DNA from 3 places in the Shinella sp. R2-11 genome. Region 3 is predicted to be linked to each of the others. Evidence: predicted binding sites of a transcription regulator. Region 3 holds the regulator's gene; each other region holds the start of a gene.
The links. The regulator PhoB, encoded in region 3, activates phosphate uptake and scavenging genes when phosphate is short. The targets are predictions, from matches to a motif close to TGTCATNNANCTGTCAT.

Region 1 (2,265 bases), on a different contig from region 3:
CAGATCATCGCGTCGGGACGGGCGGCGCGCGCCTCCTCCGGCATGATCTCCGGCTTCGGGTTGGCGAGCGCCATGATCAGCGGCTTTTCCGCCATGCGCACGAGAAGCTCCGGCTTCAGCACGCCGGCGGCCGAAAGGCCGAGGAAGACGTCGGCGCCGTCGATGGTCTCGGAAAGCTGGCGCTTGTCCGTTTCCTGCGCATAGACGGCCTTCCACTGGTCCATCAGCTCTTCGCGGCCCTTGTAGACGACGCCCTCGATGTCGTGGACCCAGATGTTCTCGACCTTCGCGCCGAGGGCGACGAGCTGGTTGAGGCAGGCGAGGGCGGCCGCGCCCGCGCCGGAGGCGACGATCTTGGCGTCGGGCAGCGACTTGCCAGCGAGCTCCAGGCCGTTCAGGACGGCGGCCGCGACGATGATCGCCGTGCCGTGCTGGTCGTCGTGGAAGACGGGGATGTCCATTTTCTCGCGGAGCTGGCGCTCCACCTCGAAGCATTCCGGCGCCTTGATGTCTTCCAAGTTGATGCCGCCGAAGGTCGGCTCCAGCGCGGAGACGACATCGACCATCTCCCCGACGGTCGGCGCGTCTATCTCGATGTCGAAGACGTCGATGCCGGCGAATTTCTTGAAGAGGACGGCCTTGCCCTCCATCACCGGCTTGGAGGCGAGGGGGCCGATATTGCCGAGGCCGAGCACGGCCGTGCCGTTGGAGACGACCGCGACGAGGTTGGCGCGGGCGGTGTAGTCGGCGGCGGTGTTCGGATCGTCGCGGATCGCAAGACAGGGCGCGGCGACGCCCGGCGAATAGGCGAGCGCGAGGTCGCGCTGGTTGCCGAGCGGCTTGGTCGGGTTGATCTCCAGCTTGCCGGGGCGCGGGTGACGGTGGAAGAAGAGGGCCTGCTGGTCGATGTCGCCGCTTGCGGGGCCGTCCTGCGTCCTCGATTTATCAGCCGTGCTCATGATGCGTCCTGCCATATGCTGTTTTCGTCGCGGTTTCTCGGGGGCGAAGCTGCCGCAACGGTAAGTTTCCGGAGTCTCCCATAAAGCCGCAATCGCCGGCCTGTGCAATGCCTATTTGCTGTCGGAAAAGGCATAGGTGTGTCATCAATCTGAAACAGGAGTCTGGTTTTCAACGGGAGGAAAGCCGCCCGTCCGAAGAGGATCGCGGCGGCCGGCCACCCGGAGACAGACGCATGACCGCGACCCCCGTCGACCCCAATGTCCGCCACTTCCGCACGCTGTTCATCTCGGACGTGCATCTCGGATCGAAGGCCGCCAAGGCGGACTTCCTGATCGACTTCCTGCGGCATCACGAAGCGGAGACCATCGTGCTCGTCGGCGACATCGTCGACGGCTGGCGCCTCAAGCGCAACTGGTACTGGCCGCAGGCCTTCAACGACGTGACGCAGAAGCTCCTGCGCAAGGCCCGCAAGGGCACCCGCATCGTCTATATTCCCGGTAACCACGACGAATTCCTGCGCGACTTCCCCGGCACGCATTTCGGCGGCGTCGAGGTGGCCGAGCGTATCATCCATGAGGCTGCAGACGGCCGGCGCTACCTGGTGCTGCACGGCGACGAGTTCGACGTGGTGGTGCGCCATGCCCGCGTCGTCGCCTATCTCGGCGACTGGGCCTATGACGCGGCCATCGCGATCAACGTGGTCTTTGCTGCCATCCGCCGCCGGCTGGGGCTGCCCTACTGGTCCTTCTCCTCCTGGGCCAAGCAGCAGGTGAAGACGGCCGTGAACTTCATCGGCGAATTCCAGAGGGTGGTCGTCGAGGAGGCGCGCCGCAACGATGCGGACGGCGTCATCTGCGGCCATATCCACCATGCCGTGATCACCGAGATCGACGGCATCCGCTACATCAACAGCGGCGACTGGGTGGAAAGCTGCACGGCCATCGCCGAGCATCACGACGGCCGGATGGAGCTGATCACCTGGCAGCAGATGGCCGCCGCGCCCGTCGAGGTTCTGCCGGTCTCGCGCCAGATGCCCGTCATCGAGGTGCGGGAGCCGGCCGGCGTGGAGGCTGCGTAAGGGGATTTCCGTTAGGGTAATCTTTGGAGCTCGCCCCTCACCCTAACCCTCTCCTCGCAGGCGGGGAGAGGGAACTTGCCCCAAGCGACGTTGGGGGAAATTGGGGAAACCGGTGCGGCATATCCCCTTCGCCCCGCTTGCGGGGAAAAGGTGGCCGGCAGGCCGGATGAGGGGCACGGCATCCACCGTGAAAGCCGCTCTCGCGGGGAGGCGCCGCCTTGCAGAAT
Region 2 (2,265 bases), on a different contig from region 3:
CGCACATATTGCTGGTAGGGAATGCTGCCGGTCGGCAGGAAGGCGTTGGAGAAGCCCGTCAGCGCCTCGAATTCCACATTGGCCGTCAGGCCGCCGAATTCCGGCGAGAAGACGTTGCCGCTGGAGCTTTCGCGGATGACCGGCATCGGATCGGGCGAGAGCTTGACGCTCTGAAGACGCGTCGGATCCCAGAGGGACTCGCTCATCACCACGATGACGTCCGGCTTGGAGCGGTGCGTCGTGCCGGCCGGCAGGGGCTTGGACGGAATCTTGTCGATGGCGTCGATCATGTAGCCGGCGGGCGCCTGCACGTTCGCCATCGGCAGGTTGATCGCGAAGGCCATGACGAAGCCGTTATGGCGGTAGTTCTCCGCCTGGTCCCACATGATCGGGAAGACCTTCAACCGGTCGCGCATCCAGGAGAAATCGTTGTAGTCCATGATGGATGCGAAGCCGGCGAGCAGTGGCAGCGTGACGGCAAGGCGCGTCAGGCGCTCCTTCCTGGTCAGCGGGCGGAAGCGGCGCCAGGCGAAGATCCAGAGGGCGATGAGGCCGGCGACCGCGGCGAGGACGGCAAGCGCAAGGCCAGCGGCGGTCCACGGGCGGTCCTGCACCAGCACGGGCATGAGTTCGAGGATCTGGCGGCCGAAGAGCAGGTCGGTCGGATAGAGCGGATCGGTGAGGAACACCTGCTTCTGCTGCGAGATGACGCCCATCAGCACGACGAGCGGGGAGACCAGCAGCACCGCCTTGTGCTGGCGGCCGATCAGGGCGTCGATGGCAAGATAGAGCAGGAAGAACACGCCGGCCGTCGTCCAGCCGGGCTGCTGGAGATTGGTCAGATAGGCATAGGTCTGCTTGAATGAGCCGCGCGTGATGAGTTCGACGACGACGACGGTGGCAAGCGCCAGGAGAAGCGAGACGGCCAGCGAGCGCAGGACCGCCAGCGCCTTGGCATGGCGCGCGAAAAAACCTGCCTCGGCGGCGGAAATCTCGGTGGCTTCGATCGCCACGGCTGCGGAAGTGAACAGGGCCAAGGCCTTCTCCGGTTGTCATAAAACTTTCTTGTATCTGTCATACGGATGTCATCTTGAACAGAACATGAATGGGTTGCCCAACGTTTCCGGCGTGCTTTGGTTCCTTCTGTTGCATTGCGGCAATGGTCGCGGAACCCCCTGAAAACCGAAGGGTTTTGCCGAAATCGAATGCAAACCGGCCGCCGTTCATTCCCAAAACGCCTGCCATGCTCTAAAGAGCGTATCGACCGTCCGTCGTTTCCCCCGGCATCGCGCGGGAAAGGCGGACACGAGCAGGAGACGGGTCCGCAGACATGACTTCCGAGACTGAAAAGACGACGCTGCGCATCGCTGTCGCGCAATTGAACCCGACGGTCGGAGACGTCGCCGGCAACCTCGCCAAGGCGCGCGCCGCCCGCGAGGATGCGGCCCGGCAGGGCGCCGATCTCCTTCTCCTGACGGAACTCTTCATCTCCGGCTATCCGCCGGAGGACCTCGTGCTCAAGCCGGCCTTCCTGAAGGCCTGCCGCCGGGCGATCGACGACCTTGCCGCCGACACGGCCAAGGGTGGTCCCGGCGTCGTCATCGGCTTTCCGCGCCAGGACGAGACCGGCCGCTACAATGCCGTCGCCGTGCTCGACGCCGGCAAGGTGATCGCGGTGCGCGACAAGGTGGACCTGCCGAACTACGGCGAGTTCGACGAAAAACGCGTCTTCGACCAGGGCGCCATGCCCGGCCCGGTCAATTTCCGCGGCGTGCGGCTCGGCATCCCGATCTGCGAGGACATCTGGGGCGATCTCGGCGTCTGCGAGACGCTGGCCGAGAGCGGCGCGGAAATCCTGCTGTCGCCGAACGGCTCGCCCTATTATCGCGGCAAGGTGGACGTGCGCCATCAGGTCGTGCTGAAGCAGGTGATCGAGACCGGCCTGCCGCTTCTCTACGCCAACCAGCTCGGCGGGCAGGACGAGCTCGTCTTCGACGGCGCGAGCTTCGCCTTCAACGCGGACAAGACGCTCGCCTTCCAGATGAGCCAGTTCGAGGAGACGATCGCGCTCACCACCTGGAAGAAGCACGGCGGGAGCTGGGTCTGCGACGGCGGGCCGATGTCGCGCATTCCCGAGCGAGAGGAGGCGGACTATCGCGCGTGCCTCCTCGGCTTCCGCGACTACGTCAACAAGAACGGCTTCAAGAATGTCGTGCTCGGCCTTTCCGGCGGCATCGACTCGGCGATCTGCGCGGCCATCGCCGT
Region 3 (2,265 bases):
ACTTCACCATCGTCATCGTGACGCATTCCATGCAGCAGGCGGCCCGCGTCTCGCAGCGCACCGCCATGTTCCACCTCGGCAACCTCGTCGAGGAGAATGACACCGACAAGATGTTCACCAACCCGGACGACCAGCGCACGCAGGACTACATCATGGGCCGCTTCGGCTGACGCCATCGTCGCCGAAGCCCCGGACACCCGAGCGCATCAAGGATAAAGCCATGACATCGACCCATATCGTCTCGATCTATGACGAAGAACTGAAGTACCTCTCCCGCCGCATCTCCGAGATGGGCGGCACCGCCGAGCAGATGGTGTCCGATTCCGTCCGCGCCCTCGTCACCACGGATGCGGCGCTGGCCCAGAAGGTCATCTCGGAAGACATCATCCTCGACAATGCCGAGCGCCAGATCAACGAGAAGGCCATCGTCACCATCGCCAAGCGCCAGCCGATGGCGGCGGACCTGCGCGAGATCATGGGCGCCATCCGCATCGCCGCCGAGCTGGAACGCGTCGGCGACCTCGGCAAGAACACCGCCAAGCGCGTCATCGCCGTGCAGAGCTCGGGCATGCCGCGCAAGCTCGCCCGCGGCCTGGAGCACCTTGCCGAACTCGCCCTGATGCAGCTCAAGGAAGTGCTCGACGTCTACGCCACCCGCTCGGTCGACAAGGCGAAGGCCATCCGCGAGCGCGACGACGAGATCGACGCGATCTACACCTCGCTGTTCCGCGAGCTCCTCACCTACATGATGGAAGACCCGCGCAACATCACGCCCTGCACGCATCTCCTGTTCTGCGCCAAGAACATCGAGCGCATCGGCGACCATGCGACCAACATCGCCGAAACCATCTATTACATGGCCACCGGCTCGCAGCCGGAAGGCGAGCGTCCGAAGGACGATACCTCGACCTCCGTCGTCGCCGCCGACGTTGCCGACGCCTCCGAGTAAGCGAATAGGGTTCGACACATGGTGCCCAGAATAGCCGTCGTCGAAGACGAGGAGGCGCTCAGCGTCCTCCTGCGCTACAATCTCGAAGCCGAAGGTTTCGAGGTCGACACGATCCTCTCCGGCGACGAGGCCGAGATGCGCCTGCAGGAGCGCATGCCGGATCTCCTCATCCTCGACTGGATGCTGCCCGGCGTCTCCGGGATCGAGCTCTGCCGGCGCCTGCGCCAGAGGCCCGAGACCGAGCGCCTGCCGATCATCATGCTGACGGCGCGCGGCGAGGAGAGCGAGCGCGTGCGCGGCCTTGCCACCGGCGCGGACGACTATGTGGTGAAACCCTTCTCGACGCCGGAACTGGTCGCTCGCGTGCGCGCCATGCTGCGCAGGGCCAAGCCCGAGGTCGTCTCGACGGTGCTGCGCTGCGGCGATATCGAGCTCGACCGCGACACGCACCGCGTCCACCGCCGCACCCGCGAGGTCCGCCTCGGCCCGACGGAATTCCGCCTGCTGGAATTCCTGATGACCTCGCCCGGCCGCGTCTTCTCCCGCTCGCAGCTCCTCGACGGCGTCTGGGGCCACGACATCTATGTCGACGAGCGCACCGTCGACGTCCATGTCGGCCGCCTGCGCAAGGCGCTCAACTTCGCCAACATGCAGGATGTCATCCGCACGGTCCGCGGCGCCGGCTATTCGCTGGAAGCCTGACCGGACGACCTTCCTCCCAAGGACGGAAATGGGCCCTTCGGGGCCTGTTTGCGTTTGGAGGGCTTCCGGCCGGCATTTCTGACAGCCCGAAACCCTCTCCTTCGTCATGCTCGGGCCTGTCCCGGGCATCTATTTCCCGATGCGCTGGCAGATCCTCGGCACAAGGCCGAGGATGACGCTGACGGGGGGAGCGAGGGCCGTCAACAAAAAGGCCGGCGTTTCCGCCGGCCTCCTTTCTTCATCCTGTCGCCAGGTCTCAGAACTCTTCCCAGTCGTCCTGGGCGAGCGCCGTGTTGCCGGCGACCTGCGGGATGGCGCGGGCCGTGCTGCGCGGGGCTTGGTAGGCGGCGCGCTGCGGCTGGGCCTGCGGGCGCGTGGCCTGCTGGACCGGCTGCTGGGCGGCCATGGCGGCGGCGCCGGCGCGGAAGCGGGCGACGAGCGTCTTCAGCGTCTGCGCCTCGTCGTTGAGCGCCATCGAGGCGGCGGTGGTTTCCTCCACCATCGCGGCGTTCTGCTGCGTCACCTGGTCCATCTGGTTGACGGCCGCGTTGATCTCCTTGAGGCCGACCGCCTGCTCGGAGGCCGAGGACGAGATCTGGCGGATCAGGCCGTTG

Region 1: ACZ1A1_RS06985 (UDP-2,3-diacylglucosamine diphosphatase) is a predicted target of PhoB. The motif match lies at 1,099-1,115, and genes of this name have one in related genera.
Region 2: ACZ1A1_RS07030 (LTA synthase family protein) is a predicted target of PhoB. The motif match lies at 1,051-1,067, and genes of this name have one in related genera.

The regions. Positions count from the first base shown of each region.
Region 1 covers NZ_JBVAPC010000002.1:473,900-476,164, reverse strand. Annotated here, with positions in the region: gene ACZ1A1_RS06990 (NADP-dependent malic enzyme) at 1-959, opposite strand, end outside; gene ACZ1A1_RS06985 (UDP-2,3-diacylglucosamine diphosphatase) at 1,193-2,038, shown strand.
Region 2 covers NZ_JBVAPC010000002.1:485,750-488,014, reverse strand. Annotated here, with positions in the region: gene ACZ1A1_RS07030 (LTA synthase family protein) at 1-1,031, opposite strand, end outside; gene ACZ1A1_RS07025 (NAD+ synthase) at 1,331-2,265, shown strand, end outside.
Region 3 covers NZ_JBVAPC010000013.1:64,083-66,347, reverse strand. Annotated here, with positions in the region: gene pstB (phosphate ABC transporter ATP-binding protein PstB) at 1-170, shown strand, start outside; gene phoU (phosphate signaling complex protein PhoU) at 221-949, shown strand; gene phoB (phosphate regulon transcriptional regulator PhoB) at 968-1,651, shown strand; gene ACZ1A1_RS23710 (methyl-accepting chemotaxis protein) at 1,908-2,265, opposite strand, start outside.